Regions from separate parts of the Acinetobacter sp. ANC 5378 genome, predicted to be linked through region 2. Evidence: predicted binding sites of a transcription regulator. Region 2 holds the regulator's gene; each other region holds the start of a gene.
What was found. The regulator PhoB, encoded in region 2, activates phosphate uptake and scavenging genes when phosphate is short. The targets are predictions, from matches to a motif close to TGTCATNAANCTGTCATAA.
Positions count from the first base shown of each region.

Region 1: HLH16_RS00330 (inorganic phosphate transporter) is a predicted target of PhoB. The motif match lies at 3,792-3,810, and genes of this name have one in related genera.
Region 3: HLH16_RS10965 (porin) is a predicted target of PhoB. The motif match lies at 8,703-8,721, and genes of this name have one in related genera.

Region 1 is NZ_JABERK010000003.1:13,162-24,277, forward strand. Features, by position in the region: gene HLH16_RS00320 (rhomboid family intramembrane serine protease) at 1-269, shown strand, start outside; gene HLH16_RS00325 (hypothetical protein) at 489-2,039, shown strand; gene HLH16_RS00330 (inorganic phosphate transporter) at 2,111-3,730, opposite strand; gene metH (methionine synthase) at 4,161-7,853, shown strand; gene HLH16_RS00340 (RES domain-containing protein) at 8,007-8,822, opposite strand; one part of gene HLH16_RS00345 (IS3 family transposase) at 9,152-9,410, shown strand; one part of gene HLH16_RS00345 (IS3 family transposase) at 9,410-10,317, shown strand; partial or broken gene HLH16_RS00350 (endonuclease domain-containing protein) at 10,658-10,825, opposite strand; gene dhaK (dihydroxyacetone kinase subunit DhaK) at 11,091-11,116, shown strand, end outside.
Region 2 is NZ_JABERK010000043.1:2,530-13,645, forward strand. Features, by position in the region: gene HLH16_RS09430 (pirin family protein) at 1-192, shown strand, start outside; gene HLH16_RS09435 (OsmC family protein) at 220-618, shown strand; gene HLH16_RS09440 (glutathione S-transferase) at 717-1,364, shown strand; gene phoR (phosphate regulon sensor histidine kinase PhoR) at 1,388-2,746, opposite strand; gene phoB (phosphate regulon transcriptional regulator PhoB) at 2,772-3,482, opposite strand; gene HLH16_RS09455 (TetR/AcrR family transcriptional regulator) at 3,702-4,412, opposite strand; gene HLH16_RS09460 (SDR family NAD(P)-dependent oxidoreductase) at 4,646-5,494, shown strand; gene HLH16_RS09465 (putative porin) at 6,158-7,639, shown strand; gene HLH16_RS09470 (ABC transporter substrate-binding protein) at 7,664-8,710, shown strand; gene HLH16_RS09475 (MFS transporter) at 8,735-9,985, shown strand; gene HLH16_RS09480 (ABC transporter permease) at 9,979-10,824, shown strand; gene HLH16_RS09485 (ABC transporter permease) at 10,827-11,116, shown strand, end outside.
Region 3 is NZ_JABERK010000050.1:11,578-22,693, forward strand. Features, by position in the region: gene HLH16_RS10905 (vWA domain-containing protein) at 1-425, opposite strand, end outside; gene HLH16_RS10910 (AAA family ATPase) at 438-1,289, opposite strand; gene HLH16_RS10915 (hypothetical protein) at 1,311-1,694, opposite strand; gene HLH16_RS10920 (YcgL domain-containing protein) at 1,716-2,024, opposite strand; gene HLH16_RS10925 (ribonuclease D) at 2,153-3,295, opposite strand; gene recR (recombination mediator RecR) at 3,528-4,124, opposite strand; gene HLH16_RS10935 (YbaB/EbfC family nucleoid-associated protein) at 4,137-4,466, opposite strand; gene HLH16_RS10940 (O-succinylhomoserine sulfhydrylase) at 4,510-5,697, opposite strand; gene HLH16_RS10945 (alpha/beta fold hydrolase) at 5,836-6,927, shown strand; gene HLH16_RS10950 (NAD(P)-dependent oxidoreductase) at 6,938-7,810, shown strand; gene HLH16_RS10955 (YARHG domain-containing protein) at 7,892-8,161, shown strand; gene HLH16_RS10960 (HIT family protein) at 8,194-8,607, shown strand; gene HLH16_RS10965 (porin) at 8,862-9,971, shown strand; gene cydP (cytochrome oxidase putative small subunit CydP) at 10,482-10,673, shown strand; gene HLH16_RS10975 (cytochrome ubiquinol oxidase subunit I) at 10,673-11,116, shown strand, end outside.

The DNA of each region.
Region 1 (11,116 bases), on a different contig from region 2:
GCGCTTCCGGTGCAGTTTCGGCAGTTTTGTTTGCTTATATTCTATTTGAACCGTGGAAACTGATTTTTGTTTTCTTTATTCCTGTACCGGCGATTATTTTTGCAATTTTATATATCGCTTACAGTATCTGGTCAGGCAAACGTGGCAATTCCAACATCAACCATAGTGCACATCTTTGGGGAGCTGCATACGGGGTGATCATGACGATCATTCTTGAACCGCGTGTTATTCCACACTTTTTGAACAAGTTGGTACAATTGCCTTTCTAGAGTTTATGGTTCACCTATCAATATTCCAAGATGCGGAAGGCGTTTCTAAATAATCCTAAAATGATCATATTTACACCTTAAGGAGCTTCGGCTCCTTTTTTGCCGTTTTTTTGAAAAAGATTTACACAATTTTGTCATTAAATGCTACCCATCAAATCAATTTGGCATAGATAATGTAGACATCTGTATATTAATGATCAAAAAAACGAGATTTTTTGCATGTCCACTTCATTAGATGGTCTTCAATTCCCTATCAATCCCACCAGCAATAAACCCAGCAGCTCCCAGACAGGCAAAGAAATTATTGCTGAAGCTTTATCGATTGTTGACAACAAGTCATCAATGAATGCCCTTGCGGAAAAAAACTGGCGTAAGCGTTATCCTATCTATTTTAAAGCCTTGGTTGAACAAGGTATCCGTAACCTCAACAATCCGATTACCATTGCAAAACAAGGCTTACATAAGGCCCATCATAGCTTTGACTTTTACAGAAATGGGCAACGCTATTTACTTAAAGACATCATGAAGGATATCGATACAGCAAACTTATATACGGTTCAGCTGAAAGGTGAAAGTGAGACTGCCCCTGAGTGGTATGTGCCATATAAAGGACAAAAATTACAAGGTCAGGCTTTACTCGATCAAATTCAAACCTGGCAAAATGCAGGCATTATAGAACCAAGCCATGCAGATGCTTTACGTGCTGCACATGCACATCCTGAATGGTTTGATCTTTCTGATCGCACCATGGTCTTATTTGGTGCAGGTTCTGAAGCCGGCCCACTGAGCTGGCTGTCTAAATGGAAAGCCAATATTGTGGCCGTCGATTTACCCAACAGTCGAGTTTGGGACAGAATTTTAACGACCATCCAACAAGGCAATGCAACCCTATATGCACCCTGTGCGGAAAATTTGGCAGACGATACGCCAACGGCCACACTCAAAGAGAAATTGGGGGCCGATTTACTCACTCAAACCCCTGAAATTGCCCATTGGCTAATCCAAAGTGAACGTCAGCTAGACCTTGCAGCCATTGCCTACTTAGATGGTGAAAAACACGTCCGGGTATCTATGGCAATGGACAGCATTATGCAGTACGTCAGTGAGCAAAAGGCTGACACCAGTCTAATGTTCATGTGTACCCCAACCGATGTCTATGCCATTCCTAAAGAAATTGTAGAGGCTTCAAATCTGAAGTTACTACAGCGCTCAAAATCGCAACGTATCATCAGTGAAAGCATTTCGATGATTTCTGCTCAGCACTTTTTCAAGAAAAATCTGGATGCATTGATCAGCTCTGATAATGGCCACGAATACGGGATTGCAGACTGCCTGGTGGTGGAGCAAGGTCCAAACTATGCGTTGGCAAAACGAATTCAACAATGGCGTGCAATATTGGCCCGTCATTATGGACAGCGTGTCAGCATCAATATTGCGCCCTCTACCACTACGCATTCGGTGACTAAAAATCCGTTATTGAAAGCCGCATTTAATGGTGCAAGCTTGTTTGATGTTGAATCTTTTCATCCGGAAACGACCAATGCGCTGATGGCCGCATTATGGATTTATGATTTGCGTCATCCAGAATCGGTAGCGAATCCAGAAACGCCTTTGGATCATCCATTAGAGTTAATGATGAAAGGTGCCAACCATGGGGGTTTATGGCGTGTGGCCTATTTGGCCCGTACCGCACTGCCTTTTGCTGCACTGTATGGCCTTGCCAATGAAAAATTGCCAATTAAGAAGATGTTTAAAGTATTTAAGAAATAGTTTTTACTATTACTTTTTATGAGCATAAAAAAAAGCTGCAATTGCAGCTTTTTCTATTTCAAACAAATATCTTAAACAAACTGTAAGAACAACCAGAACAGACCACCAGATAAACAAATCGTAGCAGGTAGCGTGAAAATCCATGCTGAAAGAATGGTGCGTACCATCTGGAAGTTTAAGCCAGATTTATTGGCCACCATGGTACCTGCAACAGCACTGTTTAATACGTGTGTTGTCGATACTGGCATACCCAAACCATCTGCTGCGGCAATAGTGGTCATAGCAACAAGTTCGGCTGACATGCCTTGGCCATAAGTCATATGACTTTTACCAATACGCTCACCCACTGTTACCACAATACGTTTCCAGCCCACCATGGTTCCAAGACCAAGCGCAAGCGCTACTGCCACTTTTACCCAGGTCGGAATATATTGCAGGAATGAATCGAGGTTTTTACGGTATTCCTTGACTGTCTTGGCTTGACTTTCTGACATTGCAGGAAACTGTTCCGCTTTATCTAAACGCTTGAATGCCGTCGTGCTTAAGTACATATCATTACGAATAGTAGAAACTTCTTTTTCTGGAATATCTTTTAGATCACCATATTCGGCAACGTGATTACCCAAGTGATCGGTCAAACTTGCCAAAGCAGGCACCACTTCAGGTGACATCTCTTTAGTTTGAATATACTTGGTCAACACTTCACGAGCTTGTGTATCAGGAATATCCTGATGATTTGGATAAATAACTGCCGCAGTTTGCTCAGATAACTGTTCAAATGATTGGATATGCTTCGCGTCCAAGTTTTTATTCAATGAGTAAGCCAAAGGTACACAACCGATCAAGATCAGCATGATTAAGCCCATACCTTTTTGACCATCATTTGAACCATGCGCAAAACTTACCCCGGTACAGGTAAAAATCAAGATGGCACGAATTAAAGGTGGTGGTGGTTGATTGCCTTTTGGAGGTTGGAACAATTCCATTTGTCTTTTAAAGACTTTCTTCACCAACAAAAATAAAATTGCAGCAAAAGCGAAACCAATCAAAGGCGAAAACAACAGTGCTTTACCGACTTTAAGCACTTGGTCCATGTCGACACCACTGGCACCATTACCCGAATTCAGCAGGTAGTTCATGATGCCCACACCTAAAATCGAACCGATTAAAGTATGTGAACTAGACGCTGGAATACCCAGGAACCAGGTACCCAAGTTCCATAAAATAGCGGCTATCAGCATGGCAAAAACCATGGCAAAACCTGCACCTGAACCGACATTCATGATCAGTTCAACAGGCAATAAAGCAATGATGCCGTAGGCTACTGCGCCACTTGCCACCATTACCCCAAGGAAATTACAAAAACCTGCCCACATCACAGCAACAGGTGCAGACAAGGCATTGGTATAAATGACTGTCGCTACCGCATTGGCAGTGTCATGAAAACCATTAACAAATTCAAAGCCTAAAGCGATTAACAAGGCGGTCGCTAACAGAATAACGGAATATAAACTTAATGCAGGAACATGTGTCAAATCGGCAGAAACTTGAAAGCCGATGTACACCAAAGTAGAAATAATAACCGTAAGAAACACCGGCATAAAAAATTTAGGTGTAGGAACATGCACATTCGTCGATTTCGCGGGTGCTGAATGCGCCTGATCTTGGACGGGAGGAATATTAGAATTCATGCAGACGGTTCAAGGGGATAATAAAATCCCCTTATTGTTCAATTTAATTGTGACAATTATATGACAAAAAGCTGTCATATAAAGCCAATTTTTAATAATTGACTTAATTTAATTCACTCGGCCTTCTCTTGGGGAGTGGAACTGTTTTAAATCCATAATTTAAAAATATTTAAAGCCCAAAATAGTTTGTGCCTCAATATTTCAAAGTACCTGGATACATGTATAAAAAATCTTTCCGATCAACCAACCACTCAACTTTTTCTTTTCCATGCTGAATGTTAAGGGTGTCATATTTCAATTCGATGAAAAATTCGGCACAAATGGGCTTATTTTAAGCAGTGCTTAACGAAGTCGGCTGAATATTCCTCAAATGCAGTCTAATTCTGTTAAAATAATGCCCATTTTGTATTCCATCGGATTGGGGTTATTTATGTCCACGCTTGCCACCCTGAAAGAGCTTCTCGCCAAACGCATCCTGATTATTGACGGTGCCATGGGTACCATGATTCAACGCCATAAACTGGAAGAAGCGGATTATCGTGGTGAGCGTTTTGCTGACTGGGCATCTGACCTGAAAGGCAACAATGACCTTTTAGTCCTCACTCAACCGCAGATTATTCAAGGCATTCATGAAGCTTACCTCGATGCCGGCGCCGACATTATTGAAACCAACAGCTTCAATGGCACACGTGTTTCGATGTCTGACTACCACATGGAAGACTTGGTTCACGAAATCAACTTTGAAGCTGCGCGTATTGCCAAGGAAGCATGTAAAAAATATTCAACACCAGACAAACCACGTTTTGTTGCCGGTGTGCTTGGACCGACATCTCGTACCTGTTCAATCTCACCGAATGTAAATGACCCGGCATTTCGTAACATTACTTTTGATGCACTGAAAGAAAACTATATTGAAGCTGCACATGCCTTGATTGAAGGCGGTGCAGATATTCTGCTGATTGAAACGGTATTCGATACCTTAAACTGTAAAGCTGCGATTTTTGCAGTGAAAGAAGTATTTAACCAGTTAGGTTATGAATTGCCATTAATGATTTCCGGCACTATTACCGATGCTTCAGGTCGTACCTTAACCGGTCAAACTGCTGAAGCGTTCTGGAACTCGGTTCGTCATGGTGATTTACTTTCAGTTGGTTTTAACTGTGCCTTGGGTGCAGATGCGATGCGTCCACACGTCAAAACTGTGGGTGATGTCGCTGATGTGTTTATTTCCGCGCATCCCAATGCAGGTTTACCAAATGCGTTTGGTGGTTATGATGAAACCCCTGAACAAACTGCAGCATTCCTTAAAGAATTTGCAGAAAGCGGCTTAATCAATATCACCGGTGGTTGCTGTGGTACCACCCCAGATCATATCCGTGCCATTTATAATGCAGTCAAAGACATTAAACCGCGTCAGATTCCTGAGATTGAACCGGCTTGCCGTCTTTCAGGTTTAGAGCCATTTAACATCACCAAAGATTCCTTGTTTGTAAACGTCGGTGAACGTACCAACGTGACCGGTTCAAAAAAATTCGCCCGTTTGATTCGTGAAGAAAACTATACCGAAGCTTTGGAAGTGGCTTTGGATCAAGTGCAAGGTGGCGCACAAATTGTCGACATCAACATGGATGAAGGCATGCTGGACTCGCAAGCAGCCATGGTGAAATTCCTGAATCTGATTGCCTCTGAACCGGATATTTCCCGCGTACCGCTCATGATTGACTCATCAAAATGGGAAATTATTGAAGCTGGCTTGAAATGCGTACAAGGTAAAGCAGTGGTGAACTCGATTTCCTTAAAAGAAGGTTATGATGAGTTTGTCGAAAAAGCGCGCCTTTGCCGTCAGTATGGTGCTGCAGTCATTGTCATGGCGTTTGACGAAGATGGTCAGGCCGATACAGCGGCACGTAAGCGTGAAATCTGCAAACGTTCGTATGATATTTTGGTCAATGAAGTCGGCTTCCCTGCTGAAGACATCATTTTTGACCCGAACGTATTTGCCATTGCAACAGGTATTGAAGAACACAATAACTATGCAGTCGATTTCATTGAAGCAACCGGCTGGATTAAACAGAACCTTCCACATGCCATGATTTCTGGTGGTGTATCCAACGTATCGTTCTCTTTCCGTGGTAATGAACCGGTTCGTGAAGCGATTCATGCCGTCTTCCTTTATCATGCCATTCAACAAGGCATGACCATGGGGATTGTGAATGCAGGTCAGTTGGCGATTTATGATGACATTCCTGCCGAATTAAAAGCTGCGGTTGAAGACGTTGTTCTGAACCAAAATCAAGGTGAAAGCGGTCAGGATGCTACTGAAAAACTGCTTGAAGTTGCGGAACAATACCGTGGCAAAGGCGGTGCGCAGCGCGAAGCTGAAAACCTGGAATGGCGTGAAGAGTCAGTTGAAAAGCGTCTTGAATATGCATTGGTTAAAGGCATCACCGCGTATATTGATATCGACACTGAAGAAGCACGCTTAAAAGCTGCCCGTCCTTTAGATGTGATTGAAGGTCCGCTCATGTCTGGCATGAACGTGGTTGGCGACTTGTTCGGTGCAGGTAAAATGTTCTTGCCGCAAGTGGTGAAATCAGCACGCGTAATGAAACAAGCCGTGGCTTGGTTGAACCCGTACATTGAAGCGGAAAAAACCGAAGGTCAGACCAAAGGGAAAATCCTGATGGCGACCGTAAAAGGCGACGTACATGATATTGGTAAAAATATTGTCGGCGTGGTGTTGGGCTGTAACGGTTATGACATTGTCGACTTGGGCGTGATGGTACCTGCTGAAAAAATCCTGCAAACCGCGATTGATGAAAAAGTCGATATTATTGGTTTATCCGGTTTGATTACACCGTCATTGGATGAAATGGTCTTTGTTGCCAAAGAAATGCAACGTAAAGGTTTCCATGTTCCATTGATGATTGGTGGTGCGACGACTTCTAAAGCACATACCGCAGTAAAAATTGATCCGCAATATTCAAATGATGCGGTGATTTATGTTGCCGATGCTTCACGTGCAGTCGGTGTTGCAACTTCCCTGCTTTCACCTGAAATGAAGCCTGAGTTCATTAAAGGTTATCGTGAAGAATATGCCAAAGTGCGTGAGCGTATTGCCAACAAGCAACCCAAAGCGGCAAAACTGTCTTATACAGATTCAATTGCCAATGGCGTGAAAATTGACTGGGCGAACTATGTTCCGCCTAAGCCAAATGTGTTGGGTCAGCAAGTTCTGAAAAATTACCCGCTTGAAACATTGGTGCCGTATTTTGACTGGACACCATTCTTTATTTCATGGAGTTTGGCGGGCAAGTTCCCTGCGATTCTGACGGATGAAGTGGTCGGTGAAGCGGCAACTGATTTGTATGAACAAGCGCAAATCATGTTAAAAGATATTGTAGAAAACAAACGTTTTGACGCACGTGCCGTATTCAGCCTTGCTCCTGCAAAACGTACCGGTGCAGATACCGTTTCGATTTACGATGAAAATCAAACTGCAACGCACAAATTTGAACATACCCGTCAGCAGTCTGACAAAGTTTCAGGTAAACCGAACTTCTCATTGGCAGATTTTATTGCACCTGAAGATGCCAAGCTTGAAGATTACTTGGGTGGTTTCACGGTATCAATTTTTGGTGCGGAAGAATTGGCGCATGAATATAAAGCTAAAGGCGATGACTACTCTGCAATTTTGGCACAGTCTTTAGGTGACCGTTTTGCTGAAGCTTTTGCTGAGCATTTGCATGAGCGTATTCGTAAAGAGTTCTGGGGTTATCAAGCTTCTGAACAGTTGTCGAATGATGAGCTGATTAAAGAGAAGTATGTCGGGATTCGTCCTGCACCGGGTTACCCTGCTTGCCCTGAACACTCTGAAAAAGCGACCTTATTTAACTGGTTAGATTCAACCAATGCCATTGGTACCGAACTGACTTCTAGTTTTGCAATGTGGCCACCTTCAAGTGTCAGCGGCTTCTATTACAGCAACCCGCAGTCTGAATACTTTAATGTCGGTAAGATTGCGCAGGATCAGCTGGACAGTTATGCAGAGCGTAAAGGCTGGTCGATGGATGAAGCGAAGCGTTGGTTAATGCCAAACTTAGATGATTCGATAGATATTTAAATCATCCTCCTCAACCCTCCTTTGAAAAAAAAGGGAGTAAAAAAGCCCTCTTAATGAGGGCTTTTTATTTCTTAATCTCCCCTAACCCCTCTTTGAAAAGAGGGGAATTTTCGCGTATCCATTGAATTATGTGACAGCTCCTCCTGGGAGGGATTAAATCCAATCAGTTGACTCTCTCAATCTTGGATGAGATATGTATTCAATCTCAGTAGTAATAGCAATTGATTTAACTTGTGAAATGCTTAACCCATATCTTGAATCTTTATTCCAAGAAAAATACACCTTATTGTTACCTGTTGAAAAAGATCTATCAATTCCTTGATTAGTAACTTCTGGAAATAGAATAATATTATCAGCAGAAGGCAACTGAACTGATTTTAAATAAATTCCATGAATCTGAGCACCAAATTTAACTCTTAGATATTCAAAAAAGTACTGGCTTATCAAATAATCAAATTTCCCACTTTCAAGCTTTGGCTTGGACACACTTGCGATTAATTTTTTAAAAAATATATAAACATCCAATTTTTCTATATAGTTTTCATCTAAATGATGAGGATACAAACCATTTGCCAATTTATTTAGATTTAATAGTATTAGTTCTTCTCTATTACAGAATTGAGCAATGCCAACATATTGCCCTACTAAAGCTCTAATTTCAGCCACGCAAGCCATTTTATCTGTGGACAAATAAAGAGCGGATATACCAAAAGGTGTCATTCGTTGATCACTAGCTAAAAACGAAGGCACTAATCCAAATTTATCTCTAATATTTTTTGCTATTACTTCATTTTCTGTTTCAAATTCAATTGCTAAATTATCTTCATTAATTTCTTTCAGTAGACCTTTAAAGCTATCGAAACTTCTCCCACGATATAAAATTGAATTTGGTGTGATAATATTCAAAAGTGATTGATTGATATTTTGGCTATCTAGCAAGTATGCGAATGTATGATCTAAAAAATCCATCAATTTCGAGTTAAAGAATCTAAATTCATGTTTAAAGCTTTTCTGAATGCTCTCCCATTCAAATTCTTTGTTACAGCCTTCATATTCTTCTAAGGAATCATCGTAAAGTACTAATAATTTATCACCAAATACATCATTTCCATCTTTGGCTAATTTCTCTGTTAGTTCATCTTCGAATTCAAGCCATTCAATTAAATTGTAAAAATTGCTTACACCTTCCTCATCATGTCCTTCATAAAACCATCCGGCTCTCCCTGGTAAATTGATATACGCTGAAAAAACAGGAGGTTTTAACTTGGTAAACTAAACACACTCATCAGGAGTTTACCATGAGCAAGAAACACAAAACGTATACAGCAGAATTTAAAGCTGAAGCCATAAAAGCAATTGAAGCCAATCAAGGCAATGTCTCGGAAACAGCTAGACAACTTGGCATTTCAATGCAAACTCTTTCAAACTGGAATACCAAAGCCAAGGCTGGAACTTTAGCAGGCACAAAACAGTATTCACCTGATCTAAACGCTCTACTCGAAGAAAATAAAAAACTCAAACAACAGCTCAAAGTAGCTGAAATGGAACGTGAATTTTTAAAAAAGGCAGCAGCGTACTTTGCCAAAGAAAGTCAGTAAGGTACGCCTATATGAAACAAAAAAGATGTTCCTTTCCAATTACCTTAATGGCTCGATTACTTCATGTTTCAGTTTCACGTTTTTATGATTGGCTTAAGATAGGTGTGAGCAAAAGAACGATTCAACGAAATCAACAGACGATATTGGTGAAAATAGCCCATGAGGAGACCAAGCAGAGCTATGGTTATATTCGATTAACCAAGCACTTACAAGCTCAGGGCATAAAAATGAGTATGTATGCTGTACGTCAGATAAAAGTGCTGAACCATCTGTATTGTAAGCGACACAAGCGTTTTAAAAGGACTACGAATAGTGACCATAATCGAGCGATCTATGAAAACCTGTTGGAACAACAATTCTCAATGACTAGACCAAATCAAGCATGGTCGAGTGATATTACGTACATATGGACTGCTGAAGGATGGCTGTACTTAGCAGCAGTAAAAGACCTTTACACGAAGCAAGTGGTTGGCTATAGCTTAAATGAGCGCATGACAGCACAGCTTGTTTGTAATGCGCTAAATATGGCTATTCACAATCAAAAACCAACCAAGGAGCTTATTGTGCATTCAGACAGAGGGAGTCAATATTGCAGCCGTGAATATCGAAATATACTTGAGCAATATGGTTTTCAAGGTTCAATGAGCAAGCGCGGAGACTGTTACGATAATGCACCGATTGAAAGCTTTTGGGGAATACTGAAAAATGAGTTAGTGCATCATTACAACTATCAAACTAGAGAAGAAGCCAGAGCAGATATTATAAAATACATTGAGTTATTTTATAATCAGCGAAGAATTCAAAAGGGTTTGGATTTTAAGACACCAAATCAAATGGCCGAAGACTTTTATAAGTTAGCTGCCTAGAATCTCCCAAGGGAAAGTCTCCTGATAATTCAGCGTATATCAAATCACGCAAAAATTTATAATTAGTAGATATCACCTCAAATAACTTATTTTTAAAAATCTCATAATCTAAATAAGGATTTTCACTTTGACATATTTCACAAAACTGACTTTGAAAATCTGCATTATCATATGTATATGGAGGTAATTTTTTCTCTAAACAGTTTTTACAAAGTAACACTTAGACCAACTTTTAAATTAAAAAACAATTAATTTACAATAATTTATTTTTATATAAATCACTATTTAAAAATTTTCAGTGTTATCAATTTTTTAATATGCTTTCTTCATCAAAAGGAATTTAGGGAGATTCTTTCAAACAATGCTGATAAATCCTCTCAACCACATCATTAATCTGCTTCATCACCTGCCCATTATCAAACCTCAGTACAATTAATCCCAATTGCGCCAAAGCTTCATCCCTCACCCGATCAGCTTCCAATCCTTCATCCGTATAGTGCTGACTGCCATAATATCCCTCACCCCAGCCCTCTCCCAAAGGGAGAGGGTGTTACATTTGATTTAAATACTTACATGACTTTAATAATGGAAGTTCCCTCTCCTTCTAGGAGAGGGTTAGGGAGAGGTATTTTCTACAAATTAAAACCGCCCCTTTTCTAATCCATTAACTCCAAATCGCGCATTCTTACAGTTTTAGGTCTGCAAACTTTCTAACTTTCCATAATAATAGATCCATAAATTTATCTCCCAAATTCATAACTATTGGTGTTTCAATGAAAAAATTAATGAACGGTGCTGA
Region 2 (11,116 bases):
CTGTTGGGTGGGGAACCTTTTGAGTCGCCAATATTATTGTGGTGGAACTTTGTCGGTCGTACTCAGGAGGAGCTTTGCAAGGCTCGTGACCACTGGATTGAACAAGATGAACGCTTTGGCAATATTCCTGATTATCCAGGACCACGCTTAGAAGCGCCGGCATTCCCAGATAAAATGCGTGCCTCTAAATAAAAATAACATTTAGGAATGATCATCCTCATGGCCATTATTGCAAATGCAGAAGTACACAGCTTGGCTGAACCTTGGTCGGGCGAGATCAAGACGGGTACACACCAATTTATGACGGATAAACCCGAATCTTTTGGTGGGCAGGATAAAGGCCCTGCACCTTATGATTTGATTTATTCAGGTTTGATTTCTTGTACCATGATTACGCTACGCATGTATGCCAGTCATAAAGGCATAGAGTTGGGTGAGTTTTCTGTTGAAGCCGATTTTAATGCCAATAAAGAAGGCAAAGAGTGGATTGAACGCCGTTTGTCGTTTGCACAACCCTTGTCGGATGAGCTTAAACAAAAGGTTTTAGAGATCAGCAGTAAAATGCCAGTGACCAAAACATTATTACGTAGCTTAGACATCAATACTGTACTTGTCTAAGTTGATGAACCGATTGAAATGACATTTTGTGTAAAGCAGGATGTCATTTTTTTAGGGCTATGCGTATAGTCAAAGCAGAAAAAATAGAGAGCAAAATAATGATTACCTTGCATCACTTAGATCAATCGCGTTCTTTTCGAATTTTATGGGCTTTAGAGGAGCTGGCTCTGAATTATCAGGTCAAGTTTTATAAACGCTTGCCCACTTTTGCCGCACCGCCTGAATTAAAACTGGTTCATCCTTTAGCTAAAGCACCGGTATTGACCGATGCTGATCAAACCATTGCCGAATCTGCGGTGATTTTGCAATATCTGCAAGAAACCTATGACCAACAACAGCAATTTAAACTGCAGAATAAGAAAGATCAGCAGCAATATCGCTATTGGATGCATTATGCGGAAGGTTCATTGATGCCATTGTTGGTGATGCAATTGGTAATGAACAATGTACCGAAACAAGTACCCTGGCTGGTAAAGCCGGTCGCGAAAAAAATTACAGCAGGGGTGAAGGCTGGGTTTATTCAACCGCGTTTAAAAGATCATATTAACTATCTGGAAGATTATTTGGCGAAGCATGAATATGTGGCAGGCGATTTTTCTTTTGCCGATATTCAGATGGGTTTTCCGTTAGAGGTCATTCAGTCAAGAACATCAGGGTTATATCCTTATATCGCAGCCTATATAAAACGTTTGGCTGAGCGTCCAGCTTATCAGCGAGCAAAGTTTAAAGAACAGAACCTGGCTTAGATTAAGCCAGATGTACTATACGTCTAGCTCATGTGATAGAGGCGTTCTTTAGGGAAGATTACTTTAAAGGTTGAGCCCTGGTTTTCTTTCGATTCAATTTCTAAATGTGCGCCGTGTTGCATCAACACATGTTTGACAATAGCCAGTCCTAGACCGGTTCCACCGGTTTGACGGCTACGTGCACTATCGACACGATAGAAACGCTCGGTCAAACGCGGCAGATGTTTGGGGTCAATCCCGATCCCGGTATCTTCAACGGTAAAGATGCCGTGCTCGCCATCATCATGCCAGCCCATGGTAATGGTTCCACCTTTAGGGGTGTATTTAATGGCATTGGTAATCAGGTTGCTGAAAGCACTGGCCAGTTCGGTATCTGAACCAATCAGGTCGCAATGACTGTCAATATCTAGATTCAGCGTGTGGTGATAGTCAACGTTGTAGGCTTGAGCATCATCAAACAGCTGGTTCATCAGACTCGGCATTTCAATAATCTGGTTCTTGGCAATTTGCTTGCTGCTTTCTAAACGAGAGAGCAGCAATAGGTCATTGACCAAGGCATTCATACGTTTAGTTTGTGCCTGCATCTGGTCAAAGGCACGTTTCCAGCGTGGATTTAAATCTTCTTGATCGGTAAAGGTTTCAATATAACCACTGAGTACAGTCAAGGGTGTACGCAGTTCATGGGAAATATTGTCGACAAAGTCTTTACGCATTTGTTCCAGATTATGCATGCGGGTGACGTCATAGGCCACCAATAGACGGCTCTCGCCACCAAAACGGGTCATTTTGACTTGTACATAATGGTCTTCAAAGGCTGAAGATTTCATTTTCAAGCCGTCGGGCGCATCGTCGATATTGTTGAAATATTGAATAAAATTTGGCTGACGCAGCAGGGTTAAAATATTACGACCCCGATCTAAAGGTTTTATCCCGAGTAACTTTTCCGCTGCGGGATTCCACCATTCAATTTGATGTAAGTCATCAATCAGAACCACGGCTTCGGCTAGCGCAACCAGTGAAGATTGTGCGCGGTCAATTAAGCCGACCATTTCTGCTTGTACAATACGTTCTTGGCGCTGTGCGCGATAAACATTAAACAGTAATGCGCCCCAGATGCCATCCAAGTTGGGCGGAACATCATAAGGACGGTTAGAAATCCATTCATTCACCAAATACAGTGAACGGAGTTGCAGAGTAAAAAATATCGCGAAAGCGATGAAAATAAAAATCCAAAAATACCCAATCCCGATACCCATTAAAGCTGCAATAAGCAGTAAAAAAGCCAGTAAACGTAAATCTTGCTTGGCAAAAGTCCATAAACTGCTGTAACGGAATTGTTTATGTTCTCGTGCAATTTCCGGGATGGGGTAGGGTTCATACATAAAATGTGATTTACCTAAAAAACGACTAACCTAAAGCGACATCCGCGCGGGTAGAAAAACGGTAACCTGTGCCACGAACGGTTTGTATATAGCGGTCAACCCCAAAAGGTTCCAGCACTTTACGTAAACGGCGAATATGCACGTCAATGGTACGGTCTTCAATATATACGTTACCACCCCAAACCTGATCAAGCAATTGAGCACGGGTATAGGCACGTTCGGGATGGGTCATGAAGAATGCCAATAAACGGTATTCTGTTGGCCCCATCTCTAGAATATTATCACCGTAACTGACGCGCTGGCTGACCGGATCAAGTATCAGGCCATTGGCATCAATGGTTTTTTCGCCACTTAAGGCATTGGCACGACGTAATACCGCTTTAATACGCGAAACCAGTTCTCGGGTCGAGAAAGGTTTGGTCATATAGTCGTCTGCGCCCGCATCGAGACCTTGTACTTTATGGTCTTCTTCACCGCGTGCAGTCAGCATGATCACTGGAATTTCATTTAAGCTTTCATCGCGTTTTAAGCGGCGGCAGAGGTCAACCCCGCTGATACCACCCGGTAACATCCAATCTAATAAAATAAGCGCAGGGCGTTGATCCACGATCATCTGGTGGGCTTGTTTAGCATCTTCTGCCTGTAAGCATTGAAAGCCTGCCATGTCTAAAGATGTATGAATCATCTCTCGAATGGGAAGTTCGTCATCGACGATTAATATATAGTCATCTTTCACAACGCAATATCCTATTTGATGTTAACGGTGAACCGTTTTGTATTTTATGACAGGCTTATTACAAAGATTAATTATGACAGTATCATTGCAGAAAAGGGGGGTATGCCAATTTTCGCAAAGAAATGTGACAATTTTTATACTGAAAAATTAACAATTTAAAATAAATCAGTCATCTAAATATAATGAATTCAACGTATTGGGTGAATTTTAACCTGAAGATTAAGATGAACTTTCTTTTTTCATTATTTTTTCTTTTTCTGAAAAAGTATCCAGCAATGATAGAAAAACAATACTGCAAGACGATAAAACCTCTTGCATCGACTGCTTAAAGCCACTGACCACCCAGCGAATCGCAATTTGAGTGACATAGCCATTCAGTCCGGTTGCAACGAGTGAAATTTCACGTTCAGAACGGTCAATATGCGGCATCATTAACATGACAAAGGCATGAATCATGCGGTCAAAACGCAACATGGTTTCATGAATGGTGGCTTGGTTATGCAGCTCTTGAACCAGCATGGCATCGATATAAATAATCCGTGCCATACCTGGATTATCTTTTAAGGTGGTCAGTAAGGCGGTTAAGCCTGATTCAATCATTTTGCGTGGGTCGGTCGAGGCCTGCATGATGGCCTGCATGACATTGTGCTGCAATTGATCGATCAATTTTAAAAAGATGGTTTGAAACAGTTCATCACTTTTCTTAAAAGATTCATAGAAATAGCGTTCGGTCAGTTTGGCTTCATTGCAAATATCTTTTACGGTCACCGCAAAAAAACCATGCGTGCCATAAGCTTCAATGCCTGCTTCAATCAGCTTTTCACGACGTGCCTGTTTGCGCTCAGTTAAAGACAGGCCTTTAAATTGACGTTCTTTGCTTTTCGACGGCTTATTTTGTTGTTGTTCAAGATTTTCGTGTGGTTCAGTCATAAATATGGTGTGCCGAATTCAATCTGGGTTTTGCCCTATGTTAACAATAATTTATTCACACACCTATGCTGAAAATGGCCAGATGGTCTTCGATCTTGCTATTGATCATATATTATATTGACAATGAGTATTGTCAAAATTATATTGGATGTATGAACTGCCCATCATCCCAACAGAAAAACAATCGAGATGTTGAGGTGAATGGTGCAGAAAAAATTGGATAAGGATGAGTCATGAAAAATTTTAAAAATAAAGTCGCAGCCATTACCGGTGCGGGTTCAGGTATTGGTCAGCAATTGGCTGTACTTTTGGCAAAGCAAGGTTGCCATTTATCGTTAAGTGATGTGAATGAACAGGGATTGGCACAAACAGTTGAACTGGTCAGAGACAGTCATGTCCGGGTGACGACGAAAAAAGTCAATGTGGCCAAGCTTGAAGAAGTGCGTGACTGGGCCGCCGAAACCGTTAAGGATCACGGTTCAGTGAACATGATTTTTAACAATGCTGGGGTCGCACTGGGTTCAACCGTTGAAGGGGCAAGTTACGAAGAACTGGAATGGATTGTGAATATTAACTTCTGGGGTGTGGTCTATGGCACCAAAGAGTTTTTACCTTTAATCAAGAAATCTGGCGAAGGGCATATCATCAATATTTCCAGTCTGTTTGGTTTAACGGCTCAACCAACCCAGTCTGCATATAACGCCACCAAATTTGCGGTACGTGGTTTTACTGAATCACTGCGTCAGGAACTGGACATGGAAAATTGTGGCGTAAGTGCGCTATGTGTTCACCCGGGCGGTATTCGTACCAATATTGCCAATGCGGCAAAAATGAATGACAGCATTCGAAACTTAGGTATGCATCCGGAAAAATCGGCAGAATCCTTTAATAAATTATTACGTTGCCCACCAGAAGAAGCAGCACGTCAAATCATTGAAGCAGTGCAAAAAGATAAACGCCGTTTATTGATTGGTAATGATGCCAAAGCTATTGATCTGATGCAGCGCATTTTGCCGACTGGTTATCAGCGTATCATGGCATTCGCTACAAAATTAGGCAATAAAAGCAAGAAATCTGCTTAAACCAAAGCGCTTAAAAACCCGCAAATCGCGGGTTTTTTTATGCCTTAAAATTGCGGTATTTCGAATACTCAAAAAATTATTTTTCCTTAAGTTTTAGCTTATAAATTGAAGCTGGAGCAGATGTTTAAAAAGCAGCCTTATATCTAAAAATAAGAAATAAAAATATAGAAACAAGCTGATTTGAAATAAGCAAGTGTTGAAATATCAACACACATACCGCGTTAAAACCAACATGCCTGGTTGGAATAAAAACAATAAATTTATTAAAAACAATAATTTGTTGAGTTGGCACGGTTGTTGCGAAATAACAGAAACTAAAATATGAAGAATAGGTCAAAACCTATGCGCAATTTAAATCATTTAAAAGTAAAACCGCAGTGCTTGAGTATAGCCCACATGACTTCAGCTGATTTAGTGATGTGCATGACTATGTGTGGCTGTACACGCTGTCGCTAATAGAAATTGATTTAAAAAATGGCTGTTGGATGATCTGGATTATGGATCACGTGAATCATCCGAAATTCGTTTCAGGAAATAAAGAAAAACTGAAGAAAAAACAGGCCGCATAACCCGTATTTCCCACGCACTACATTTACCCCCAGGTCTTTGGCTTGGGGTTGGGGCAACTTTGCGCTTTGGGGCACAAAAAAGTGAAATGAGAGTATGAAAAAAACGTCGTTAAACCTTGCAGTAGCATTAATTTTATCTGCAAGCAGTCCATTGAGTTTTGCCAGTGACGCTGACTTACAACAGCAGCTGAGCAGCTTGAAACAACAAGTTGAAAGCCTGCAACAGCGCTTAAATGCTGTTGAAGCACAACCCCAAGCCAAAGCTGCTGTTGTGGTACCAGTGAATGACAGCGTAGAAAGTCACAGCAGTGAAGACGCCGATGGCTCTGAATTGGCTGCAGGCCCAACGCCAGCAACCTCGGATGATATTGAAGGTTTACGTGCCGATTTAGAAAACTATAAATATGATCAGTCGCGGCAGTACGAACGCCAAACGGTCAAGTCGACACGTGACACGACTTTATTTGGCACCGTTCAACTGCGTACCAATGTTCAAGACAATAACACTGCACCGAATACACCAAAATCAACCTTTGATATCGGCACAGCATTACTGGGCGTACGCGGTAATTTATTTAAAGATTATAACGAAGGTAAAAACCTCGATTACCAGGCCTCTTTTGGTTATTCAAAACGTAATGATGGCAGCAACAACAGTAACTTTAACCTGTTAGATGCTTATTTACGTTATCACGTATTTTCCACCAATGGTGGTGCAGAAATTTCCAAGTTGAATTTAACCTTGGGTCAGCAATTGCTGCCTTTTGGTCTAGATGTTCAATCACCTGAAGATTTACGCCCAACCATTAGCACCGCCACTGCACCCACCTATCTGGGTTTGTTTACCCGCCAAAATGGCTTGATTGTCCGTGGCGATGCCAAGCCCTTTGTCGACTACGGTGCGAACTATCGCGCACCGTTGTTTGAATATGCAATTGGTGTGACCAACGGAAATGGTAGCAACAAAACCGATGACAATAATGGCAAAGATTATATCGGCCGTGTGGCATTCACTTTGCCGGTGGACTATGCCAGCTGGTTACGTGAATTCAAAGTTGGTGCATCTTATATCAAAGGCGAAGCAAAATTATCCGGCTCAGGCATCAGCGATAACAAGGCAAAACGTGATCGGCTGGGTTTCGATATCTATTACAACCATGCACCGTTTGGTGTGACCTATGAATATCTGCAAGGCAAGACCGATTATATCGACACGACTGCAATTACTGTAAAAGAAGCCAATGCAGAAGGGCATACCTTTACCGCGTTTTATACCTTGGGTGACCAGTTCTATAACAGTATTAAATCCAATGCCAAATTTGACGATTTCTGGCCGAAATCGATTCAAGGTTACTACCGTTATGACAGCTATAACCCAAATAAAAATCAGCAAAATTATCTGGATACAGTCAGTGGCCGCATTGGTGAATATGACATTCATTCACTTGGCCTAAACCTGTTTTTTGCCCAGACCACCAAATTCCAGTTGCAGCTCAATCACTACACCTACGACATTGAAGCCGCATCACAAAAAGACAGCAACGAATTGCAAGCGCAATTCCAATACACCTTTTAATTTTGATTGTTAAGGAACAGTTCGATGAAACTTTTTTCTAAAAAAATTGCGGCAACATTTTTAGCACTCTCTGCATTCGGTTTAAGTTTACACATCCATGCAGCCAACCCGAAAGAAATCCGAATTTCTATGTCCAGTGCCGGTGAAGGGGGCAAACCTAAAGTAGGGGGGAGCTTTGCCGCTTCAGCGCATCTACGTGGAGTGTTGGAACAGGAATTTAAGAAAGATGGCATTGCTGTGAAGTGGTTATTCTTTCCGGGCGCAGGCCCTGCAACCAATGAAGCCTTAGCCAACGGTAAAGTCGATTTTGCTTTACATGGGGATTTGCCGTCATTGGTGGGTCGTTCTACTGGACTTAAAACCAAAGTATTGTTCTCCACGGGGCATTTTGGGCCAGTATATGTGGCCGTACCAGCCGGTTCTGGCGCGAAGTCTTTTGCTGACCTTAAAGGTAAAAAATTCTCAATCTTTAAAGGGACCAATGGCCAAATCGTCTTTAATCGCATCTTGGAAAAATATGGCTTTACTGAACGTGATCTACGTGTGATTTCACAAGATGGTTACTCAGCACGCACTTCTTTAGCGACAGGAGACATCGACGCCACGATTACTTCACCCTTTAGTCTGGTTTCACGTGGAGTCGCAAAGACACTCATTGAAATTAAAGATCCAAAAGTTGCCCCCGTAGCACATTTTTGGGTAACCGAAAGTTTTGAAAAACAATATCCAGAAGTAACTCAGCGCGTGGTCACCACATTCATTAAACAGGCAAAATGGAGTTCAGAAGAAGCCAACCGTGTGACCCAATATAAGCTGTGGTCACAAAGCGGTACTCCACTGGTCGATTACCAAAAAACCTGGGATGGCTGGAACCTCAAAGACCGTAATTCGCCCTTACTGGATGAGTTTCATCGTGCACAAATTGACAGCGCATTAAAAATTGCCAAAGAAGCCCGCTTAATACGTCGTGATGTCGATACCAAAACCTGGTATGAGCCTAAGTATTTAAACAATGCTTTAAAAGAACTGAATTTGCAGAACTATTGGCGTGCATTTAATGCCAATGGTTAGCCGAAATAATTCAGGGACATGGTTATGAATCCGATTGAAAGCAATGTTGTCACTACACCGTTAACCGCGAAATTCATGAGCAGTTTTGTGCTCCTCACGATTATTGCCGGTTTGGGCGTGGGCGTTGCCCGTATCCTGATTTCATTGTACGCCGTGCAACTTGAGGCGACTGAGCTTCAGTTGGGACTGATTGCGGCAGCGCAAAGTATCGGCATTTTGTTTATGGCGCTGCCGATCGGTGTTTTGGTGCAGCGTCTCGGTTCACTGAAAGTTTTTAGTCTGGGTAGTGTGATCGGGGCAGTTTTATATGCACTGACTCCGCTGCAAGAAAGTGCCTGGTATTTACTGGTATTGACTGCCTTGGTGAGCTTTGTTTTACCGATGCGTTTTGTCTCGATTAATACGGTTTTCCTCAGCAACTTAAAACGCCTCGGGCCAGCTAAAGCCGGCTGGTTCCGCGGTTCACACATGATGGGATTTTTCCTGATTGCTCCAGCTTTGACCGTATTGCTGATTCAGCATTTTGGTTATGGCAGCAGTTTTTACTGTGTCGCTGTGATGTTTCTGGCCACGCTATTTTTTGCCCCTTTTTGTTTTCAGAAAACTTATCAAACTGCAGCCAATGCACCCCGCTTTCAATGGCGTGATGTGCTGGCTCCACTTGCATTACTGAAAACCCATGCCGCATTGCGAATGGTTTGTGCCTTAGAGTTTTTAAGCAGCGTCGCGAATAACTATTTTGGTTTTTTTATTGTCGTTATCGCCATTCAAAGTTTCTCCATGTCGGAATCGGTCGCGGTGATGTTACTCACCACCCAAGGTATTGTGTTTGTTGGCTCACTTTTCACACTGGGTGGCTTGGCTGAACTGATTGGCTATTCGAAATTTTACTGGATCGGGTTGAGTTTGATCAGCAGTGCCTTACTGATTTTGGCATTGACTCCAGTGACGTTTTGGATGTGGCCGGCATCGCTGATGCTGGGACTCGGTTTGGGCATGTTGCACATTGCCAACTTTATGTCTTTTGCCAAAGTCGGAGAGCGAACCGCGATGGCAAAAATCTCACCGATTTTAGCTTTGGTGGGTCCGGCTGGCGGCTTGTTTGGCGGCTTTTTAGGCGCAGCTTTTGGCGCCAGCATCGGCTTGCAAAATCTATTTTTCCCGATTGGTCTGGCGTTTATCGGACTGATTTTATTGATCTCTCGTGATCAGGCGTTTATTTCATTTTTAAAGCCTGATGATTCACAACAACTCGCAGAAGGACAAGAATCATGAGCCTTACGAATGTAAGCACACATTCGGTACAGTGGCAAAGTTACCGGAGTGCATTTGAATTTTTTAAGAAATACCTGAAAGTAACCTTGCAATTGGCTTGTGGTCTGCTGCTACCGGTGTTGTTGTTGGCTGTGTGGTATGTGGCAACCGTGCAGCAGTGGTTGCCTGAACAAATTTTGCCTGCACCGCAATTGGTGTGGAGCACCAGCGTAGAACTGTGGCATTCGGGCGATTTACAATTTCACTTTGCCATCAGCGCCAAACGTATTTTATGGAGCGTATCACTGGGTGTCAGTCTTGGACTGAGCTTGGGGATCTGGTTTGCTTTGTCACAACGCGCACAGCGTTTTGTCTTGCCGAGTATCAATTTACTGACCCAGTTCCCAATCATTGGCTGGATTCCATTGCTGATGATTTTCTTGGGCATTGATGAAGCCTTGAAGATTGTTGCGATCTCACTTGCGGTAATTTCTCCAGTATTGATTGCGACCTTTAAAGGCATTCAACAAGTATCAAACCGTTTGCTAGAAGTAGCGCAAGTTTATCAATTCTCTAAATTTCAGACCTTTTCTAAAGTGATTCTGCCTGCCAGTCTGCCGGCCATTATTAGTGGTTTGCGTCAAGGCGTAATGCAGGCATGGTTAGCTTTGGTCTTTGTCGAACTACTGGCCAGTAGTGAAGGCATTGGCTTTCTGATGGTATGGGGACGTCAATTGATGCAGATGGATATTATTTTCATGAGCATCATTTTAATTGGCATCACGGGCTTTGTTTTAGACAGTGTATTGGCTGCCTTTGAACGCCTTGCTCGTTTTTACGCAACACGAGTAGGAGGCTAATCATGTCAGAACTCAGTCTTGCAAAATCAGTAATCAGCGTAAATCCAGGGGTGGAAAAAAGTATCAAAGTGCTGCAAGCCTTGATTTTACCTATCACTTTTATTGCACTTTGGGCGCTAGCATCGGCTTTACAGTGGCTCGATCCTAAATTGATTCCATCGCCACTCACGGTACTAATGGGTGCTATCCAGAGCTTTAGCCAAGCTGAATTTTGGCAAGGGTTTGCCGCCAGCCTGAGCCGTAATTTTGTCGGCTATGCGATTGGCGCCAGTCTAGGTGTTGCCTTTGGTGT
Region 3 (11,116 bases), on a different contig from region 2:
GTGCCACCGGTACCGATCATCTTGTTACCGCCCTGATGCTTCTTGTGCTGTTCACGCAGACGCTCTTCCAGCATCTTCATCAGTTCTTCAAGTGAACCGGCTTTTTTGAGTTCTTCGCGCTGCTCTGGTGTGAGATGCTTTTCGATCAGCTCAAGATCAAACCAGTCTTTCGGCAATTTATGCACTTGATTGAGCAAATCATCCAGATCAAAAGTTGAGATGCCATCAAAGTAATCTTTCATGGCACGGTCAAACTTATCAAAGAAACGCTCATCTTTGACCATGACGGTTTTTGCAAGTTGGTAGAACTCATCCTGATCGGCAAAAACCAGACCTGAAGCAACTGCTTCATTCAGGTCAATCAGTTCACGTGTTGAAACCGGTACGCCGTATTTTCTTAAGGTATAAAACAATCGCACAAACATGGCGATGTCTCCTTAACGACGCGACATAAAGGCTAAACGTTCAAGCAACTGCACATCTTGCTCGTTTTTAATCAGCGCACCATACAGTGGTGGAATGGCTTTCGATTTGTCATGGTTACGCAAGATATCTTCAGGCATATCATCTGCCATCAATAAGCTTAACCAGTCAATCAATTCAGAGGTTGATGGTGGTTTCTTTAAACCTGGGATCTGGCGAAGCTTGAAGAAAACCTGCAAGGCTTCATTCACCAAAGCTGATGAAACCTGCGGAAAATGCACATCGATAATCTCGCGCATGGTCGCTTCATCAGGGAATTCAATATAATGGAAGAAACAACGGCGCAAGAATGCATCCGGTAATTCTTTTTCATTGTTTGAAGTGATAATCACGATCGGACGATGCGTCGCAGTGATGGTTTCCCCGGTTTCATAAACAAAGAACGACATTTTATCCAGTTCATGCAATAAGTCGTTTGGAAACTCAATGTCTGCCTTGTCAATTTCATCAATCAACAATACACAGCGTTGTTCACGGGTGAATGCTTCCCACAATTTCCCAGGTTTAATGTAGTTCTTAATGTCATAAACACGATCATCGCCCAATTGGCTATCACGCAACCGTGATACGGCATCGTATTCATATAAACCTTGCTGTGCTTTAGTGGTTGACTTGATATGCCAGGTAATCAGTTCAAGCCCCAAACTTTCAGCGACTTGTTCTGCAAGTAAAGTTTTACCTGTACCCGGCTCACCTTTAACCAAAAGTGGTTTTTGCAATGCACGTGCAGCTTTAACAGCAAGTTTTAAACTATCAGTCGCAATGTACTGATCTGTACCAGAAAATTGTTGAGTATCCACAGACATGATTTAACCTTATTGTTTTACTTAAAGCGGTGAACTATTTTTGTTGACTACAAATTTTGCTTTGTTGGCTGTGTATCTTGTCCATAAATAGCCAACCACTAAACCCAGCCCGATCACAAATAAAATGAGAGAGGCATTTGACCAGACCAAAGCAGTTTCTTTGGTTAAAATGCCAAATAACAAGCCAAAAATTGCTGGGGCGATGGACGCATTATTTCCTTCAGACACCGTAGGCGTCAGTAAAATCGCAAATCCAATGATCCACGTGATTCCGCCCAAAGGTTTAGGCAAGCGTTTTGCAATCGCATACCATGCCCAAAGAATAATAATGCTGCCTAATATATAAACCGTGACAGCGATGCTGTCTTCAGGAATTGAATCTAGTAGTGAAAGAAAACTATTCATCGTGCAACTCCTGAATCGACTTTAGGCACCGCGCAACCCTTCTGGGGCAGCTTGATTAGGATTGATTAAACCTTCTGGTGGCACTTGAATAAAGAAGCCTTTAGTCTGAATGGAGTCAATCACATGCAACACATTTACCCGTGCCAATTTACGGCTTTCAGATAGCTCTAAATCCATGACAAAAGTCGCACGACCAAATGCAACACGCATCGGTTCTGGCAAAATTTCAAGTGGACTCGCTGCTTCAGCTTCGTTTTCAGTTGGCTCAGGACGGGCAATGTAAAGATACATTTCATCTTTTTTGCTGGATTTGAAAATTGAACAATGCATAGTTGAAACAGTACTCATAAAACTTAGCTCAAGCATACAGCAAAAAAAAGACGGATACATTAGTGATTATTAACGCATCAGTCTTGATTTTGTATAAACGATAATTCTTTAATCAATCTGTTTAAAAATTATTCCATCACCTTCATTTGGGTGGACAGATATTGTTCGTCAGCATGCAAAACATCAATCAGCGGCTTGGTTAACAGCTCATAGCGCCAACCTAAAAGATAAGCCGGTAAATCCTGTTCGTCATTATGAAATACCACATGCTGATACAGTGCATTCAGCCATTTTTTACGCATCAGCACTTCTTTCGGCACTGTAGTTTCTTCTACTACAGCCTGAATGACTTTATCGACTTTTTCACCAATATCTTTAGATGAATGACGAATTGGACGTGCCATACGCAATGGCCATTCCGCCTGCTCAGGCAAGAATTTCAACAAATCTAAAATAGTCTTCCCATGATCGCGCACGATATTTTGACGAATATCTTTAATGCTGGATAACTGGAAAGGATTACGGGGATTTTTTTCAACCAAATCAATCATGGTTGAACTTTTCAGAATAAAGCTGCGTGGATAATTCAGCGCTTTAACCATCTGTTCACGCCACACAGCCAGTTGTTGTAACTGCATCAGTTGACGGCGTGAATGACGATAATTACCAATATCATGGTAGAGCAAATCTAATGGAGTTTCTTGACCAATTTCATGGGTCAAATGACGACAATCTTCGAGTGCAAAATCGAGCAAATATTTTTCAGTTAATTCATGCTGAATTTTATTGGATAAATTCATCAAATAAAGCACATCATTCGCAGCATAACTTAGCTGTTCGGGGCTAAGCGGACGTGCCAACCAGTCAGATCGCGTTTGACCTTTATCAATATCGACATCCAGCATGTGCTTTAATGCATTTTGATAGCTCATCTGTAGCCCATGGCCTAAAAAGGACATGCCAACCTGAGTATCAAAAACGTTGCTTAGGCTTTTTTGCTGTGCATAGTGATAGATTAAATCGATATCTTCACTACAGGCATGAAAGACATTCTGATGTGCTTGAAATAATTTTTGCCAAAATGCAGACAAATCCAAACTTGTCCCATCGAGCAAAAAGACTTGACCTGCGACATTGATCTGAAATACACCCAATTTAGGCCACAGGGTATCCACTTTGATGAATTCTGTGTCTAATCCATAAATGGATGTCTGACCCATCAAATGCAAAATATTATCTAAGTCTTTTTGTTGCTGAATGAACTGAAACATATTACCGAGTCTAAAATCAGATTCTCTTGAAAAGCATATTAACCGATATATAACATTTAGATATAACAAATTTTACATCTAGTACGCATATTCACTCTATTTTTAGTAGTTAAATCAAAAAATAGTGAGTTTTTATATATTTTTTGTATAAGTTTAAACTTAATTTAGACAGATAAAATTCAAATTTAAACTCATCAAATCATCAAAAGTGATGAAATAAGTACCCTGGCACTTATTTCATACGCATGCGGTTATGAACTGCCTGACTTAAAGTATGACTATCCACATATTCAAGCTCTCCCCCTTGAGGAACACCTTGAGCAATACGGGTCATTTTCAAAGGTAAATGCTTGGTGGCTTCTACCAGATAATGTGCAGTTGCCTGACCTTCCACAGTGGCATTGGTTGCCAGTATCACTTCAGAAACGCCACCTTGGCTTAAGCGCTGAATCAAATATGGAATACCGATTTCTTCAGGACCAATCCCATCCAGTGGGGATAAATGCCCACCCAGTACATGGTATTTGCCACGAAAACTGCCACTTTGTTCAATCGCCATCACATCTGCAGGTGATTCCACCACACAGAGCAGCTGATCATCGCGTTCATGGGACAGGCAAATATCACACACTTCATTTTCAGTCAGTGAATGACAAACGCTACATTCATGAATATAAGTGGTTGCTTCATTTAAGGCATGCGCCAAACCGACTGCACCTTCCCTATTTTTCATGATCAGGTGTAATGCCATGCGCTGAGCCGATTTCGGCCCAACACTTGGCAAAATACGTAAAGCTTGTACCAGTTGATCAAATCGATCACTAAACACTCAACGTATTCCTTAGAATAAACCAGCAAGGCCTGGTGGCAAGCCCATACCAGAGTTAGCCGCTTTCATTCGTTCTTCAGAAACCGCTTCAGCCTGACGCGCAGCATCGTTCATGGCAGCAGCGATCAAGTCTTCAATCATATCGGCATCTTCTTGAAGAAGTTCAGGATTGATTTCGATACGTTTTACCACGTTACGGCAAGTCATGGTCACTTTTACCAGACCACCGCCAGCTTCAGCATGAACTTCAGTTTGCGCCAGTTCTTCTTTGGCTTTTTTCATGTTGTTTTCAACATCTTTCTGCATGCGCTGGGCTTGCTGCATCAACATATTAATGTTCATAAAATTCTCCGAACAACCAATTTCTAAATCAATATCTATAAAATTAGATTAAATCTAAACCACGACTAATGTCGCGAATAATATCATCAATATCTTCTAAACCAACAGAAACGCGAATTAAACCTTCACGAATACCGGCAGCTTCTTTCGCTTCCGCTGAGAGTTTACCGTGAGTTGTGGTGGCTGGGTGAGTAATTGTCGATTTCGCATCACCTAAATTACCAGTGATAGAAATAAATTGGGTATTGTCGATGACTTTCCAAGCCCCTTCACGACCACCTTTCACTTCAAACGAAACAATACCGCCAAAACCGGTTTGTTGTTTCGCTGCAAGCTCATGACCGACATGTGAAGGCAAACCAGCGTAATAGACTTTTTCAACTTTTGGATGAGTATTCAGGAATTCAGCCAGTTTCTGTGCACTTGCTGAATGTTCACGCATACGTAAACGCAAAGTTTCCAGACCTTTCAAGAATACCCAGGCATTAAATGGGCTCATTGATGGTCCGGTGGTACGTACATAACCAAACACTTCTTCAAGCAGTTTGTGATTACCCACCACAGCACCACCAAGTGCACGACCTTGACCATCTAAGTATTTAGTCGCGGAATAAACCACCAAGTCTGCGCCAAATTTAATCGGTTGTTGCAATACCGGGGTACAGAAGCTGTTATCAATCGCAAGTAATGCACCATGGGCATGTGCAAGATCAGCCAAAGCTTGAACATCAGCAACTTCAGCAAGCGGATTGGATGGAGATTCTACAAACAAGAGTTTGGTTTCAGGCTTGATAGCATTTTTCCATGCTTGCAAATCTGTCAAATCGACAAAATCAACAGTTACGCCAAATTTAGCCACGTATTTTTCAAACAAAGATACAGTCGAACCAAACACAGCGCGTGAACAGATGACATGATCGCCCATTTTCAAATAGGACATTGCAACAGCCATAATTGCTGCCATACCAGAACTGGTCGCCACAGCACGTTCAGCACCTTCCAGAGCAGCTAAACGCTTTTCGAACATCGCTACAGTCGGATTGGTGAAACGTGAATAAATATTTCCCGGTTCTTGCCCCGAAAATTTAGCGGCTGCTTCTGCTGCATTTTCATAAACAAATGAAGATGTCAGGAAAATTGGCTCGCCATGCTCACCTTCAAAACTACGTGTATGACCTGTACGAATGGCTAAAGTATCTAATTGGTATTCAATGTCGTCTTGTTGGCTCATCTTTCCTACCCAGTCCTTGGACTGCCGTTGCTAATAATTGCCAACATTTTGAGCGCCTATGGCATTTAAGGTCAAGGTATAATGCACAAATATCGCCTACACTTCGATCAATCCACCCATATGTTAGTACCCGCAGCAATGATTCAAGTTAAAAATAAAATTGCCAAGCACAAAAACAAACTTAAAAACCTGTCGACCAGTTTGTTTAATTCAAAATCGCTGGTTTTATCGCAAACTACGCCCTATGAAATCATTGCAGAGTACAAACAAACCTGTGTGCGTTATTACGCCTCACCAGATAAACAATATAAAGAACCTCTCGTATTCGTTGCTCCTCTAGCCATCAACATGGCCATTTATGACTTGTACCCTTACCGTTCGTTGGTGAAGCATTTTCAGAATAGTGGTTTTGATGTCTATTTAGTCGAATGGGGGCAATACAACTATAAAGATCGCTTCCTTAATTTCATGTCATTCATTGATGATGCCATTCCCCATTGCATTGCCCAAATTCGTCAACATTCAAACAGCGATGAAATTTCACTGCATGGCTGGAGTATGGCCGGTGTATTTGTCATGCTGTATTGCGCACTGCATAAACCGAACCACGTTAAGAATTTAATTGTATTGGGCAGTCCGGTAGACAGCCATGCCTCAGGTCGTACCGGTAAACTTTTTCAAAAAGTCAATCAACTGATTGCCAAAAATAAAGCTCTGCAAAACAAAATTTATTCTGAAACTTTACCAAAATCCCTGATCCATACTCCGGGAGTATTAAATTCATTCGGGTTTAAAATTATAGACCCTATAGGATGGATTCAAAGTCAGAAACAGCTCCTACTTAATCTGGATAACACGCAAGCCTTATACGAACATGCCACAATGGGACACTTCCTCAACCGTATGATTGATTATCCTGGCGGTATCAATCAGGACATGATTTTTAATGTCTGGCTACAAAATCCGCTCAAAAATGGCGTTATCCAATTACAAGATAAGAATATCGAATTAAAAAATATTGAGTGCTCTGTATTGGTGGGTGCGGGCCGTAGCGATCAGATCGTATCTGTAGAAGCAGTTAAGCCTTTAATTGAATTGACAAATAGTCAAGATGTCACGTTTACTCTCATCCCGGGTGGTCATTTAGGGCTGATGTCGAGCCAATCCAGTGCCAATGAGTTCTGGCCATTTATGACCACCTGGTTAAAACACAGATCAAGCAAAATATAAAGGAAACATCATGATTCAGTCAGTTGCATTCATCGGCTTAGGGGCTATGGGTTACCGCATGGCAGCCCATTTGCCTCAACATTTCGACACGGTCTATGTCTGGAACCGCAATTTCGAAAAAGCCAAACAGCATGCAACTGAATTTGGCACGCAAGCAGTCGAACTTGAACAGGCGGTTCAAGCAGACATCATTTTTTCTTGCTTACCAACCAGTAAAGAAGTCGAAGACCTCATTACCAGTGTCAAAATTAAATCTGGTGCGGTATGGGTCGATTGCACCAGTGGTGTTCCTGAATCGGCAAAAAATCTGGCAACGCAACTCAAATCACAAAATGTAGATTTCCTTGATGCTCCTGTCAGTGGGCAAACCATTGGCGCTGAAAATGCCACCTTGACGGTAATGATTGGCGGAGAAGCTACAGCTTTTGAACAGGCCCTGCCCGCAATTCAAGCCTTCGGCAAACTGATCAAACATGTCGGTGGCCCGGGTTCAGGATTTGCAGTGAAAGCAGTAAACAATATGTTGTTGGCTGTAAATCTGTGTTCAGTGGCAGAAGGTTTTACTGCACTTAAAGCACATGGCGTAAACTTAAATGAAGCATTAGATTGTATTAATGCCTCCAGTGGCAAAAGCGGTGTAACGGAAACGGTTTTACCGCAGCGCATTTTAAATCGTAGTTTTCCACTGACCTTTGCCCTCCCATTATTAGCCAAAGATACCGGGATTGCTTTAGACTTGGTTCGTGAAGCTAAACTTTCTGCGCCAGTCATTGCCCTTACTCAAAGTTTAATTCAGGCTTCCAGTGATTTAGCAGAAAAAGACAGTGACTTTTCTAGCGCTGTAAAAATGTACGAATCATGGAGTAAAATTACACTTGAGTAATAACTCGCCATTGAATAATGATAACGAAACCTAATATTGTGATTATGTGTTATACACAATGTTCTTACAGAGGAAACTCTCATGACTAAGTTAAGTGTTGCAATTTTTGCTAGTGTTGCAACTTTTATTGGGGCAAGTGCTTTTGCAGCAACGCCAGAGCAAGAATGTCAAAAATTGAAAAATGACCATGATGTCATTTACGCATCTAAAGGTTTTTGCTTTAAAGATCCTGATGCTAAGGCGAAGTTTGGCAATGATAATTGCTATACAACTAAACCAAAATTTTCAGAAAAAGAGCAACAACGACTTGACGCCATCAAAGATCGTCAGAAAGAATTGAACTGTAAATAATTACAGTACACAATCACTTTCAAGGATTAGCCATGCTTTACGATGATCAAAATATTTTTGCACGAATTATCCGCAACGAAATTCCTGCAATTAAAGTGTATGAAGACGATCAAGTTCTCGCTTTTATGGACATCATGCCGCAAGCTGAAGGTCACACGCTGGTCATCCCTAAAACACCGGCTATAACATTGCTTGATCTACCTCCTGATGCTGCTGCTTATACCATTCAAATTGTGCAAAAAATTGCCCAAGCGATGGAAATAGCACTTGAAGTAAAAGGCATTGTACTGATGCAACTTTCAGGTGCATCCGCAGGTCAAACTGTGCCGCATGTACATTTTCACCTCATTCCAAGTTCGGTTCATGAATTAGGCAAACATGCTTTACACATGGGTGATCAAGAAAAAATTCAAATGTTGGCGGAAAGAATTAAAGCCGCACTTTAATTTAAAATGAATTCAAAAAATGGAGCTTCGGCTCCATTTTTTTATAAATACAGAATAAGAAAAGAAAGAATTAGCCTTCATATTTAATCCATACACGTCACAAAACTGTCATTTATTGTTCACTTCGTTGTCACAAACATTACAGATACTGCATAGCAAGTTGGTTAGCTTTTGTAACTTTTTGTACCTAAGCAAACTAAAAAAGTGTCAAGCAAGGCTAACGCCATTTAGAACAATGTTTTGGAGAAATCTCAATGAAAAAATTGCTTCTCGCTGCTGCAATTACAACTTTAAGCTTAAGCGCAGCACAAGCAGCGCCAACTTTGTACGGCAAATTAAATGTTACTTTAGATCAAATCGATAACAATGGTTTTAAAGACGAAAGCGTATCAAAAGTAAACTCAAATGCTTCTCGTATTGGTGTAAAAGGTGAAGAAAAACTAACTGACAAATTATCAGCAGTTTATTTAGCTGAATGGGCAATCTCTACTGATGGTTCTGGCTCTGACACTGATTTAAGTGCCCGTAACCGTTTTATTGGTATTAAATCTGATGGAATTGCGACATTAAAATTCGGTAAATACGATTCTTATTTCAAAACAGCTGCAGGTAATAACCAAGATATCTTCAACGATCACACTGAACTAGACATGACTTCTATTTTAGCAGGTGAAGATCGTTTAAATAACGTGATTGGTTTTGAAACTGATAAAAAATTATTAGGTGGTTTAGCATTCAACATCATGTTCCAACAAGGTGAAGAATCCTCTACTACTAACAATGCAACAAATGGTCTAGAAGACAGCCGTGATAGTTTTGGTGATGGAATTTCAACGTCGCTTACCTATGACAATAAAGATCTTGGTTTGGCGGCTGCAGTTGCCGGTAACTTCGGTGTTGCATCTAAATACAGTGCTTACAGCTTAAAAGATATTTATACTGATGCTATTCGTGTAACAGGTTCTGTAGATTTAACTAAAATGGGAGTTAATGGCTTAGTGTTTGGCGCATTATGGCAAACAGCTCAACCTACAGATGATACAGTATCAACATCAGCTGCAAGTGGCACTCCTCCTGTTACTACAATCACCTCTTATAAAGGTTTACAAGAAGATGCTTATGGTGTAACCGCTGCTTATACCATCCCATCTACGCCAGTGAAATTAAAAGCAGAATATATTTCTACAAACACTGAATCTGATGGTCGTGCAGATCGTAAGCAAGATCTTTATGGTATAGGTGCAGACTATCAAATCAACAAACAAGCACGTTTCTATGGCGTAGTTGGTCAACAGAAACGTGACTGGTTGGTTAAAGATGATAAAAAAACTGTGATCGGTCTAGGTATGGAATATAACTTCTAAGCCAAAAGCCATAGCACACTAAAGAATATTTCATTTAAATGTACTGATTTTTTAACCGCATGCTTAACTCAAAAAAGACTACCTACGGGCGGTCTTTTTTATTTCTCAAAAATAAAGTATTTAAAACGATATCTGCATTATTTTCTTTTTTAAATTATTAAACCCTAATTAAAAAACAGATTAATCTTACTTAATAAATATTATTTCAAATACCAATTTTCAATAATATGCAACAATTTTGGTCGGATTTTACATAATACATAACTGTTTTAGTCAACTTTAAAAATAATACATGATCATTTTAGTTGGGATTTAAAAAATCTTAATACAGAGTATTTAACTCAACTTTAAACCCATAAAAATTAGTTTATTTTTTAACACCACCCAACAATAAGCTATTGTTTTTATTAATTTAAATAATATATTTTCACTTTAACTGTTTAATCTATTTATTTTTAGTTACTTTTTGTTTAATAATATCCATTATGTTTTAAAAATAGGCTTATTTGCATGAGCTTAATACCAAAAGATTTTAACCAACGATTAGTTCGCGAGATAACAATCATATTAATAATTAAGATTGTTCTCTTGTTGACGATTAAACATATCTGGTTTGACACCCCTACTATTCCCAAAAATTTTGACAATCAAGTTGCCGAGCACATTGCCGGCAGTCCTTCCCCAATCAAGGAGACACGTTGATGATTTCTGAAAGCGTGGTCGATCTTTCGCGGTTCCAATTTGCAATGACCGCGATGTATCACTTTATTTTTGTACCTCTTACTCTTGGTCTCGCTTTTATTCTTGCCATTATGGAAACCACCTATGTGATTTCCGGTAAAGAAATTTACAAGGACATGACCAAATTCTGGGGAAAACTCTTCGGTATTAACTTCGCTTTAGGGGTGACCACTGGTTTAACCATGGAATTCCAGTTTGGTACAAACTGGGCATATTATTCGCACTATGTGGGCGACATTTTTGGCGCTCCACTGGCGATTGAAGGCCTAATGGCATTCTTCCTGGAATCGACTTTTATTGGTCTATTTTTCTTCGGGTGGGATCGACTTTCTAAAGTTCAGCATTTAGGCGTAACCTGGCTGGTTGCTCTCGGTTCCAATATGTCAGCACTCTGGATTCTGGTT